3 regions of the Photobacterium sp. GSS17 genome follow, and region 2 is predicted to be linked to each of the others. Evidence: riboswitches for the same ligand, from Rfam matches in the RefSeq annotation. Region 2 holds a riboswitch; each other region holds the start of a gene.

Region 1 (4,236 bases), on a different replicon from region 2:
CATTACCCAGCGTCTTCAAGAGCGTCATAAATAACCGCACCGCTATTGAAGCCAAACATTTAAACCTAGCGCTTAAACAGAGCGGTTAAATAAAGCAATTAAATAAACCGTTTAAAGAGTACCTAAGCAAATCGAATAAAACAAAAGCCCGGCTCTACAGGCCGGGCTTTATTATTCATTCATGCGTCCACCATGCCGGACAAAGCTATGCTGAAAAACCAACTTCAGCGGACATATCCGACACAGCGCAAGGGCAACGTTATTTTTCGAGCGCGTCTTTGTAGTGAGTACGACACACCGAGACATAACGTTCATTGCCGCCAATCACGACCTGATCACCATCAGCAATTGCATTGCCGTGCTCATCCTGACGAATCACCATATTGGCTTTACGGCCGCAGTGGCAGATTGTTTTGAGTTCAACCAGTTTGTCAGCCCAGGCCAGCAGATAGCGGCTGCCCTCAAACAATTCACCGCGGAAATCTGTCCGTAAGCCATAGCACAGCACCGGAATATGCAGCTTATCGACCACTTCTGTCAGTTGGTAAACTTGCTCTTTCGTCAAAAACTGACATTCATCAACCAGCACACAATCCAGCTTCTGCGTCGCATTCATATCCTGCAAACGCGCATACAGATCGTCCGTCACGGAAAATAGCTCAGCATCTTCCTGCAGACCAATACGTGAACTGACTTTCCCCTTCCCGTAACGGTCGTCAATTGCCGCAGTAAAAATAACCGGCGTCATCCCACGCTCACGGTAATTAAACGATGACTGCAACAAGGTGGTAGATTTACCCGCATTCATTGCCGAGTAATAGAAGTACATCTGAGCCATTAAGTAAGCTTCTCTGATTATCTTTAGAATGGTAAGAAAAAACTGGCGAGATGCTACAGAAATCCCAGCCAAATTAAAAGGAGCTGTGTCACCCGTTGCCAGATCGCTTGTGTCATCCGGATCAGAGCAACTGCCACAAACCGCCAAAAAGAAAGCCTGCACATGGCAGGCTTTTCATTACAGTATAAGGACTTAGCGTTCAAGCTTAACGCTGAACCTAAGAGATTGTTCAGGCTTTCGCGGCCAACTCACTAGGACGGCGAGACAACCAGGACAGGATCGCACACACCACCACAAACATAACAGTTGCGCTCATGAACGACACCGCCAGTGAGCTGGTGAAACCCAGTACCAGGAAGCCCACTGTCGATACCACAGCGACAGCCAGCGCATACGGCAGCTGCGTTGACACGTGGTCAATGTGATGACAACGCGCACCAGTAGACGACAGAATAGTGGTATCTGAAATCGGTGAACAGTGATCACCAAACACCGAGCCTGCCAGTACAGCACCCAGCATCGGCAGCATCAGCATAATGTCAGTTGCCGCAGCCAGATCACCGGCGATTGGAAGCATGATACCGAATGTTCCCCAAGAGGTACCGGTTGAGAACGCCATCAGCCCTGCCAGCAGGAACAGGATCGCAGGCAGGAACATCGGATTGATGCTGCCTTCAACCAGGGTCGACAGGTATTTACCGGTCGCCATATCGCTGATCACACTACCAATGCTCCAGGCGAACAGCAGGATCAGAATCGCACCAAACATTGACTTAGCACCAATCCACAGCGTGGAAACTACTTCACCGGCAGGAATACGCTGACGCAGCACTGGAATCATGGCAGCCGCCAGGCCGATTAGCCCACCGTATACCAGAGAGGCACCCACATCGGTATTTTCAAACGCGCCCAGAACATCAAAGGCTTTACCGCCTGCCAGCAGCGCCTGATAACCAGTGAAAATCATAAAGAAGAACGTTGCCACGATCAGAGCCACAATCGGCATCACCAGATCGCCTACGCGGCCGTGCTCACTTTCCTGAATTTCCAGTTCATCGTTCAGGTCTTTCGCCAGGGTGTCATCATCCCCTTCATCAAAGCCGCGGCAATGGCTTGCTTCCAGCTCGTGTTTTTTCATTGAGCCGATATCCAGCTGGAACCAGGCAACAACAAATACCATCAGCAGGGCGAAAATCGCATAGAAGTTCATCGGGGCCAGTTGCAGGAATGCCCCCAGAGGTGTGTATTCAGTGACACCGTGTGTCACCAGAATGCCGCCGATAAGCGTGATAATGTAAGCCCCCCAGCTAGAGGCCGGCATCAGCACACACATTGGCGCAGCAGTTGAATCAAGAATATAAGCCAGCTTGGCACGGGACACATAAAAACGGTCCGTGACCGGGCGAGAAATTGAACCGACAGCCAGGCTATTAAAATAGTCGTCTACAAAAATGAATACGCCCAGAAATGCAGCCAGTAGTTTTGCGCCACGCTTACTTTTAATTTTCGTTTGTGCCCACTCAGCGAACGCACGGGTTCCCCCGGACAGGGTCAACAAAGCGGTAGTCATACCCAGCAACACCAGAAACGCGACAATGCTCATATTCCAGGTGTTAATGCCGCCGTCCTCAATGAATAATCCCTTTACAGTGTTGCCGATATATCCGGCCATTCCCGTAACGGAATAATCATTTAGCAATAAGGCACCAAGCAGAATACCTACGCCCAGAGACAACAAGACGCGACGCGTCGCAATAGCCAGGCCCAGTGCCACCAGCGGGGGCAACACAGACACAGCGGAGTGTGAAAAATCTACAATATTCATGATCTCTACTACAACCGATCTTGGTTGGAGATCTACTGCTGGCCACGTTTTAAAAACGTGAAAAATGAGTGAAAGAAAGAGAGGTGCCCCTTTTCCGACTCCACAGTAGCGCTCCATAGTTAATGTAATTATATACTATGGCAGTGTTGCCTCTATTCGATGACAACCCCAGCGAGCAGGCATGATGGCCCTCTCTCACTTCGGCACCGGCTCCTTTTGCAAGCCCTCATCGGAATCACCCTCCGACTTGCTACTGATAGACGATGCGCCTCTACCCTTGGTCAAGGTATAGTCGATTCTACGGCTTTAAGATCTGATTGCAACAACTTGAAGTGAAAAAATTAACATTAATAGTGAATAGTCTTGCCTGAGTGATTAAAAAACCACCACCCCAGGCAAACCGATATTAAGCCAGCTTATATGAAACTCATTCCGTTTTATTAAATTGGTCACTTATCCCCTGCCACAATGTTAATTCCTGTCGCTGTTAATCCCATTATTAAGAATGGTTAATTACTTAAGTTAACATGCCGATAATAAGCGCAAAATTATTTATATTCAGGCTCATAATAACCATTTTAGTTATTGCAATTATTGATTTAAGACTGCTAATATTATTTTCATAGTATTACTCCAACAGGAAATAAAAATGTCTGATGCAATGAAAGTGCTATTAAACCTCCGAAGCCTGCGTGCCCTATCTCGTGAATATTCTCTGGAGCAACTTCAGGAAGCGCTGGAAAAGCTTCAAACAATCGTTACTGAGCGTGAAGAAGCAGAAGCTGAAGAGCGTGCAAAAGAAGAAGAACGCATGGAGAAACTGACTCAATACCGTGACATGCTAATTGCTGACGGTATCGATCCAGAAGAACTGCTTGCCGCTATCAGCAAAGCACCTAAAAAACGTGCTCAGCGTCCAGCGAAATACCGTTTCATTGATGAAAACGGTGATGAGAAAACCTGGACAGGCCAAGGCCGTACACCAAGCGCACTGAAAAAAGCGCTGGATGAAGGTAAATCTCTGGAAGATTTTGAGATCTAATCTCCTACCTCTGAATCTTATAAAAACCCGGTTTTATACCGGGTTTTTTCTTACCCGCAACATAATCATAAGCTATTGAAAATAAATAAAATAATAAAATCCGGATTACTTATAGAGTATTTACTTTACCTTGAGATGTCCCGCTGAAAGATTTTCATTTATTCATAATTTATAGTTACCATCACATTTTTGCTTATTTCAACTCGCCACTGTCACTATTCTAAATACCCGTCACTGAATATAGCGCTATCGCGTTATTCGATGCTTCATCGGCCAAAGATAATGGAAATATTTTGCTTGTGGTCTGTCCGCTGAAATGTACAAAAAAGCCAGACGTTAAAGTCTGGCTTTCCATTCATTTCACCAAGCAATATTTAGCGAATACTGTCTGCCAAATAACTCACAGCCAATGCAAAATAGTGAGACCGATTCCATTTTAATAGTGACTGATAATTGCCATACACCAAATATGCCCTTCCACGATTATCATCAGGTTGAATAAGCCATGCATCAATCGCAGTATCTGGTAAA
Region 2 (4,236 bases):
AACCGTCTTCGGGCAGATAAATTTATCCGCGCCCGGGTTCAGGATGCAAAACAGTGCATCACCAACATCCTGGAAATGTGCGAATTCGGCCAGTTCACGTTGCGCCACTATCTGCCTCAGGTCAGAGAGTTTCTCTCCTCCATCGGTGAGGCGCACAGCGCCTTCAATACCGCCCTGAAGCTGAAAACGCTGGGTATCAATGCGCGCTTTGTTGACCTGTCCAGCTGGAACAATCAGTACACCGGTGATCTGGATGATGTCATTAATCAGGCGTTTGCCGATATCGACCTGGGTCAGGAACTGCCTATCGTCACCGGTTACGCCTATTGTGACGAAGGACTGATGAAAACGTACGACCGCGGTTACAGCGAGATGACCTTTAGCCGCATCGCGGTGCTGACCGGCGCGCGGCAGGCCATCATCCATAAGGAATATCACCTCAGCAGCGCAGATCCGCGCATCGTGGGGCCAGAGTCGGTTCTGCCTATGGGGGAAACAAACTACGATGTGGCCGATCAGCTCGCGAATCTGGGGATGGAAGCGATCCACCCCAATGCCGCTTCCGGACTTCGCCAGAACAATATCGAGTTGAAAATCAAGAACACCTTTGAGCCAGAGCACACGGGTACGCTGATTTCAAATGCCTTTACCCCCTCGCAGGATCGGGTTGAAATCATTGCCGGGCGGGACAAAGTATTTGCGCTGCATCTGTTTGATCAGGCGATGGTAGGTCACGTTGATAATGTCGGCTACGACATCATGCAACTGATTCGTGAGTCGAGCGTCAACTTAATTGGCAAAGAGATGAACGCAAACTCAATCACCTACTACCTGACCGGTGGTGCCGATAACCTTAATCAGGTGTTATATAAGGCGGAGAAACGATATCCGAAAGCCGCCATTACCGGGCGACTGGTCGCAATGATTTCTGCCATCGGGGCCAACATAAACACCAATGAGGCACTGCGGCGGGGGATGCAAGCGCTGATGCAGGCAGAATGTTTTCCGATTGCCGCCCACTCATCGGTACGTAACGTCAACGTGCAGTTTGTGGTCGATGACAATGACTACCAGAGTGCCATTTGCACGCTGCATGAGCAGTTCTTCGCCCTGCCTGCAGAGACGCACACACCGCCGGACTCCCTGACTGAGTGCCAATCGGCCCACGTTGCCTGATACTACTAACGGCATATCAACCAATCAGCATATCAATCAACCAACTAATCAACCAACTGCCGGGACTTTTACCCCGGCGGTGTTGTCTCTAAACGGTCAGTCGCTTCGCTGTGCTGGATTGAGGTTTAAGGATTCACCGCTCTGTCAGCCAGCGTTTTTTCCGCCACAGCGCTTTGTTCAACAGTTCCTTGATCGAAAGCAATTCATAGTGCTGAATTAATAGTCATTGAAAGTGAATTGTATGCTGACATCGCTAACTAGCCGTATATAATAACATTTGCTGTGGGCAGACCCGTGTCTGCTCGCAGCAACCCTAAATCAGTAGAGGCGCGCTGCCTATCAGTAACCGAGCAGAGGGTGATACCGATGAAGCCGGGGAAAGGAGTCAGCGCCGAAGTGACTGAGTCATCAAACTCAGCCGCTGGGGCTGCGTCGAACAGGCGCAGCACTGCCATAGTTTTTCCTATGGAGCGCTACCTAAGGGGTAACACGTCATGCCTTGGTTGTCGATTTCGTTACATGTCCTTTTGGTAGATCTCCACCTTTAAGTTGTAGGTGAAATGAGATCATGAGCCTTGTTCCTTTTGCGGATTCTGCCTGGTCCGTGCTTCCCCCCTTGCTGGCGGTGTTGCTGGCTGTCGTCACCCGACAGGTACTGCTGTCACTGGGTGCAGGTATCGTTGCCGGTGCCCTGATGCTGAACCAATTTTCCCTGTCCCAGACCCTGAACTACCTGTATCAGAAAATAGTGGCTATCTTCTGGAGCGGCGGTGCCCTAAACCACGATAACGTCAACATGCTGATTTTCATGTTGTTGCTCGGTGCACTGATCAGTCTGATGAGTGTGTCCGGTGCCACTCAGGCCTTTGCCGACTGGGCAGCCGTACGGTGCAAGGATCGCCGTAGTGCCAAGTCCCTGACCGGGCTGATGGTTTTCATCTTCTTCATTGATGATTTCTTTCACAGCCTGTCTGTTGGCGCTATCTGCCGACCAGTGACCGACCGGTTTCAGATTTCACGCGCCAAGCTGGCCTACCTGCTGGATTCAACCGCCGCACCAGTGTGCGTCCTGATGCCGATTTCCTCCTGGGGTGCCTACATTATCGCACTGGTCGGCGGTATTCTTGCGGCCCACCAGCTAACAGACCAAAGCCCGATCGCCGCCTTTGTCGAAATGATGCCGATGAATCTGTACGCGGTCTTTACCCTACTGATGGTGATTTGTGTTATTGCATTCCAGCTGGATATCGGGCCGATGCGAAAGCATGAAGCCCGCGCCCAGCAAGGTCAGCTGTGGGATCACAGTAAAGGCCGTCCGCCGGGTCTGGATATGGAAACACCAGAAACCGCTCAGGGCGGGATGATTGATATGGTGTTGCCGATCCTGACCTTGACCGCGGCAACCGTCTTTTTCATGGTTCAGTCCGGTGCGGATGTGCTGTCCGGTAAAGGACAAGCCTTCAGCCTGATCGGCGCGTTTGAAAATACCAACGTTGGCCTGTCGCTGGTATACGGTGCAATCTGCAGCCTGGTGGTCTCGATGGGTCTGGCATTACGCCTAAAACTGTCGGCAAAAATCTGGTTGAAAGCCGCGCCGCAAGGAATCTCAGCCATGATGCCTGCGATCATTATTCTGCTGTTTGCCTGGACAATCGGCACCGTAGTACGCGACATGCAAACCGGCGTTTACCTCGCGTCACTGTCACAGGGCAGTCTGCCGGTAGAACTGTTGCCAGCCGTCGTCTTCCTGCTGTCATGTGTCATGGCGTTTGCCACTGGCACCAGCTGGGGAACATTTGGCATCATGCTGCCGCTGGCCGGTGACATTGCGGCAGCCAGTGACATCACCATGTTACTGCCGATGCTGTCCGCCGTACTGGCTGGCGCAGTTTTTGGCGATCACAGCTCACCGATTTCCAGCACCAGTATCCTGTCGGCAACGGGTGCCGGTTGTCACCATATGGACCACGTGCTCACTCAGCTACCTTATGCCGGTTCAGTCGCGTTCGGTGCACTGCTCGGCTATCTGGTCATGGGCTTTACCCATTCGTCCTGGCTGGGTGTCGCCGCCAGCAGTGTCTGGTTTGTGGCCTTCTGCCTGTTTGCCCTTCGCCGTCGTCAGAGCAACCCCGAGCTCAGTCTTGCATCGTCTGAAGCTTAACCGGTAAATCCGCCCTCTTCATGCAAAGCCTCCGCACGTTCAAGTGCCGGAGGCTTTTTTCTATTCGCTTTGCTGTCATCGCTTTTTTGCGTGGCTTTTTTGTGTTGGCATTTTTGTTGTGGCTTTCATGCATCAGCGGTGTCTCTTTTCTTGTCCGGGCTAGCCACAGGGCCGCACTATAGTTAAATCTATCACCGTCACTTCGTGATGAGTTGTTATGGCAGCTAGGTACCTATTCATAGTCGGTGTCTATGAGCGGTAGGTATCAATGAGTAGTAGGTGTCTATGAGAGGTAGGTGTCTATGAGCGGTAGCATCGCAAGACCTATCCCAGCGATGGCAAGATTCAGGGCGCTGCGGGGCGCTATGATTGCGGTCGGGATGAGTGTGTTTTCCGCAGTGTTTCCGGTGCATGCTGCCCAGAAACTGGATTATGTCAGTGCGGTCACAACACCGGGGACAGGTCGTCTGGTAACCATGGACGATTACTGGCTGCTGGCATTCAGCGATACCTATGACATTCGTCTGCCCGAACACGTCAGTAACGGCGAAAATTTGCAAATTCGTATCCGGGAAGATGGTCAGTGGCACACCGAGAATTTTCGGGTGCAGGCGATCAGTATCCATCACGACTTATGCCGGTTGCACAGCCAGCATCCCAGCCGGGATGGCCGCTTTCCGACAGACGCGATTTACGTGCAGCCCTGCCAGCAAGAATAACGCCCCTGTCAGCAGACCGCATATCGCGGTAAGCGCAGGGGCGTTTCAGTGTGAGAATAGCAGCCAGGTTTTGTGGCTACGCTTAAGTGAATAAGCGTAAGTGGCTAGGCTAAAATCACTTGCACATCAATTGATTACATAGGCTCGCTACACAAGCCCGGTCGTCAGGTGTACCACTAT
Region 3 (4,236 bases), on a different replicon from region 2:
GGCACCTTGTGGGAGATGCTCAATGTCGAAGAAGCCATTGGGATGTCACTCACCACCAGCTATGCTATGTGGCCGGGAGCGTCGGTCTCAGGCTGGTACTTCTCACATCCGGACTCACGCTATTTTGCTGTGGCACAAATTCAGGAAGATCAGCGTGATAGCTATGCCGAGCGCAAAGGCTGGGATCTGGTTGAAGCGGAAAAATGGCTGGGGCCGAACCTGTCATTGTAATGCAGCAAAGGCGTAATGACTCAAAGGCCCCGGATGCCACAGCTGCGGGGCCTGTTTTTTTACAGGTGACACCCATCGGGAACACCAACACGGCAACAATCATACGCTGATATGAAAAAGGCGCTCATCATGAGCGCCTTTTTTGTGTCCCGAACTTGGGTTACTTCGCGGCCTCAAACAGGGCGGCGTGGAGGGTTTTAACCACTTCGCGCGATTCGCTGGTTTTGACCAGGAAACACAGGTTGTGCGGGCTGGCGCCAAAGCAGATCATGCGCGGACTGTAGTTGTCCAGCTTGCCAAAGACCTGAGTGGCTGCTCCCGGGGCTTCGCCCAGTTTGTTGCCGATAAGTGCAACCAGGCACAGATCCTGTTCCACTTCCACACGGCACAGCTTGCTGAGAGCCTCTGTTGCTGCGGCTGGCAGGCTTGGTGCACCGCCGCCGGTGTTGGTCTGATCCAGGGTCAGTGAAACGCTGACTTCAGACGTTGTGATCAGATCAACAGACACCTTATGTTCACCAAGGATGCGGAAGACTTCTGACAGGAAGCCGTAGGCATGGAACATATTCAGGCTGGTCAGGGTGACCAGGGTCTGGTTGCAGCGCAGGGCCAGTGCCCGGAATTTTGGTGGCTGGGCCACGTGCTGGCGAATCCAGGTTCCACCTTGTTCCGGTGCTTTTGAAGAACCGATGAACACCGGAATTTGCTGGCGGATGGCTGGCAGCAACGTCGACGGGTGCAGAATTTTTGCCCCGAAGTTAGCCATTTCAGAGGCTTCACTGAAGCTGATTTCCTGGATTGGCATGGCGTTGGCTGTAATACGCGGATCGGTGCTGTACATCCCCGGAACGTCGGTCCAGATCTCCAGAATTTCTGCACTGATAGCTTCGGCAACCAGTGCTGCACTGTAATCGCTGCCGCCACGGCCCAGCGTCGTTGTCTGGCCGGTTTCATCAGAACCGATAAAGCCCTGAGAGACAATAATTTGATCAGACTGGAGCAGCGGTTGCAGTTGCTCACTGGCCAACTGGCGAATTGCATCCACATCCGGTACGGCTTTGCCGAACTGGCTATCGGTACGCATTACCGGGCGAATATCAAAACGGGTAGCTTTAGCCCCCATTTCGTTAAGAATTTGGGTAAAAAGAAAAGTCGACAGTAATTCGCCGTGGGCGACCAGCTGATCGGTCAGTTGCACGGAAGGGGCGCTGGCAGTTTGCTTGGCCAGGGCTTCAACGTCTGTCAGAAGTTGGTCGATCTCAGCTGCTACCGCTTCCGGGTGAGTCAACTGATCAATGATCGATTGGTGAATCGTTCGAAGTTGTTGTAGCCGTTGTGAGCGCTGCTCGTTGTCGGCAATTCCATTTGCTAATTCAACCAGCAGATTGGTTACGCCGGAACACGCACTGATTAATACCACTTTAGCAGCTGGGTTGTCCTTGATAATCGTTGCGCTTCGACTCATGGCGGCATGATCGGCTACACTGGTGCCGCCAAATTTCGCTACAGTAATTGGTGGAGGAACAGTAAAGTTAGTATTTACAAAGCTCAAAACAAGGTCTCCCAATCAGAAGTGTAAAAACGTTCTTAAATTTAGGGGGAATGACCCGGGATCAAGATCCCGACGCAAATGTCAGGAGAGCAATAAGGTAGGATGTAGTCAGGTACAACAACCAGAAGCTCCCCACCTTTCCACTACCTATATCGTCTGGAAAGGTGACAGCCAGAAGGATTCAACCTTCCAAGCCGATATGCCATGCCCCCTGTCACAACATATCTCGGCGCTACTCCCCCTCTCCAGACTGCCTTGGGGTGGGGCCCCGCAATCCTAGATACCTGGGTAACGCTCCTCTTCTGTCTGCCCCTGAGATAAGGTGCATCTCAGGATGAACAAAAAACGTGCTCTATTGAAGCGGATTTGAGAGTCTTTTGTCAATCATGGCGGGGCAGAATATGCAAAATAATTGCAAATTTTTTGTCTTTCCCGGACGGAGGAATCGCAGGGGGCAAAAACAGCGCTGTCACAAGAGACGCAACTTGCGATCAGACCTGATATAGTCAGTACGTACCTTACACCAACAGGCCTTACCATCAGGGAGAAATAATAATGACAATTGGTAGTTTTTATCCGCCACAGCGTACACTCATGGGACCGGGTCCATCAGATATTTATCCGCAGGTGTTACAGGCCCTGAGTCGTCCGACCATCGGTCACCTGGATCCGCTGTTCATCGGGATGATGGATGAGCTGAAACAGCTGCTGCAATATGCTTTCCAGACAACTAACCCGTTCACGATTGCGGTCTCTGCGCCTGGCAGTGCCGGGATGGAGGCTTGCTTTGTGAACCTGGTTGAGCCGGGCGACAAAGTGATTGTCTGCCGCAACGGTGTGTTTGGTGACCGGATGCGTGAAAACGTGGAACGCTGCGGCGGTGTTGCGGTGATGGTGGACAACGCCTGGGGTGAACCGGTTGATCCGCAGTCAGTGGCTGAAGCCCTTGAGGCACACCCGGATGCGAAGATTGTCGCGTTTGTCCACGCTGAAACGTCGACCGGTGCGCTGACTGATGCCGAGGCAATCGCTAAGCTGGCACGTCGGCACGATTGTCTGACTATCGTGGATGCGGTGACCTCGCTGGGTGGCGTACCGCTGCTGGTGGATGAATGGCAACTGGATGCGGTGTACTCCGGCAGCCAGAAATGCCTGTCCTGTGTGCCTGGTCTGTCGCCTCTGACGTTCTCTCCGCGTGCGGTGGAGAAAATTCAGAGCCGTCAAAGCAAAGTACAAAGCTGGTTTCTCGATCAAAGTCTGGTTCTGGGCTACTGGAGCGGCGAAGGTAAACGCAGTTACCACCATACAGCGCCGGTAAACAGCCTGTATGCCCTGCATGAAGCGTTGGTGCTGCTGAAAAATGAAGGGCTGGAAAATGCCTGGCAGCGTCACCGTGACGTCCATCTGGAATTGCGTGAAGGATTGGAACAACTGGGTATCGAGTTTGTGGTTGATGAGGCATACCGCTTACCACAATTGAATGCGGTGCATATTCCTGCCGGGGTAGATGATGCGCAGGTGCGTAAAACCCTGCTGGAACGTTATAATCTGGAAATTGGTGCCGGACTGGGCGCGCTGGCAGGTAAAGCCTGGCGGATTGGCCTGATGGGCTATGCTGCACGCAGCGAGAACGTTGCGCTGTGCCTGAAAGCGCTGGAGTCGACCCTGAAATAAGTGTCGGCCTGTTCAGTCAGGCTCTTTCGTTTTGCTACTGTTCGGGCAGGCGCTGCCCGGAACAGGCAGGTCGAGACCAAAACGGCTACCTTCCGGTAGCCGTTTTTTATGGCTGTGTCCTATGGAGCGGATGCTTGCTCCGGGGGCACCTAGTCAGTGACTGCGGGAGGAGCCGTCAGGACGACCGCACCCGATGTGACAGGTTCTGCTTTAGCGGCTGGCGCAAAAATCTGCCCTGGGAACAGGTAGCGGGCTTCCTGTTGTACCTGCTCGGCCAGCGCGGTTTCACCGAGATGCTGGTACGCAGCAATCAGGTTTTGGTACAGCGTGGGGCGTGGCCAGATCAGGGCTTTTTGGCGAGCCCATGCAATATACGTCTGAATCAGTGCCGGGTTGGCGGTGGCAATCCCAACCTGCAGCTGGGTGACGTGCAGATCCCACTCAAATCGATCCTGCCAGGCCCATGGATTGTTGACCTTCAGCAGGTAGTCAATATTGGCCGGTTGGCGGGTCTCAAACTGGGTTAATTGATGGCCCGAGTACAGGGTAGTGGTCATGAAACCAGTGGTGAGCACCGGCAGGATCAGAACCAGTCCCCGAATGGACAGCACATACTCCACCTGACGGCGGTAGTATTTGGCGGTCAGATTGTCCACCCAGTAGATCAGGATAATGAACATCACCCAGTGCGGTAGGGAGTGGTAAAACGGATACTCCAGCTGGGTATGTAGGGTAATCGGCAAGAACAGGCCAACCAGTGCTAATTGGGTGCCAGCCCG

Evidence for each region. Region 2 has a riboswitch for lysine ahead of PGW97_RS23930 (Na+/H+ antiporter NhaC family protein). Riboswitches for the same ligand answer to the same signal wherever they lie in the genome.
Region 1: another riboswitch for lysine. It lies ahead of PGW97_RS11360 (Na+/H+ antiporter NhaC family protein); the one in region 2 lies ahead of PGW97_RS23930 (Na+/H+ antiporter NhaC family protein).
Region 3: another riboswitch for lysine. It lies ahead of lysC (lysine-sensitive aspartokinase 3); the one in region 2 lies ahead of PGW97_RS23930 (Na+/H+ antiporter NhaC family protein).

The regions. Positions count from the first base shown of each region.
Region 1 covers NZ_CP117517.1:2,543,644-2,547,879, forward strand. The annotation lists gene hisIE (bifunctional phosphoribosyl-AMP cyclohydrolase/phosphoribosyl-ATP diphosphatase HisIE) at 1-34, shown strand, start outside; gene PGW97_RS11355 (thymidine kinase) at 260-838, opposite strand; gene PGW97_RS11360 (Na+/H+ antiporter NhaC family protein) at 1,068-2,663, opposite strand; lysine riboswitch at 2,762-2,945, opposite strand; gene PGW97_RS11365 (DUF3037 domain-containing protein) at 3,313-3,705, shown strand; gene PGW97_RS11370 (lytic murein transglycosylase) at 4,080-4,236, opposite strand, start outside.
Region 2 covers NZ_CP117518.1:1,665,752-1,669,987, forward strand. The annotation lists gene PGW97_RS23925 (aspartate kinase) at 1-1,176, shown strand, start outside; lysine riboswitch at 1,491-1,660, shown strand; gene PGW97_RS23930 (Na+/H+ antiporter NhaC family protein) at 1,745-3,337, shown strand; gene PGW97_RS23935 (hypothetical protein) at 3,640-4,056, shown strand; gene PGW97_RS23940 (GntP family permease) at 4,204-4,236, opposite strand, start outside.
Region 3 covers NZ_CP117517.1:3,257,073-3,261,308, reverse strand. The annotation lists gene metH (methionine synthase) at 1-231, shown strand, start outside; gene lysC (lysine-sensitive aspartokinase 3) at 392-1,696, opposite strand; lysine riboswitch at 1,901-2,093, opposite strand; gene PGW97_RS14805 (pyridoxal-phosphate-dependent aminotransferase family protein) at 2,339-3,457, shown strand; gene PGW97_RS14800 (PglL family O-oligosaccharyltransferase) at 3,607-4,236, opposite strand, start outside.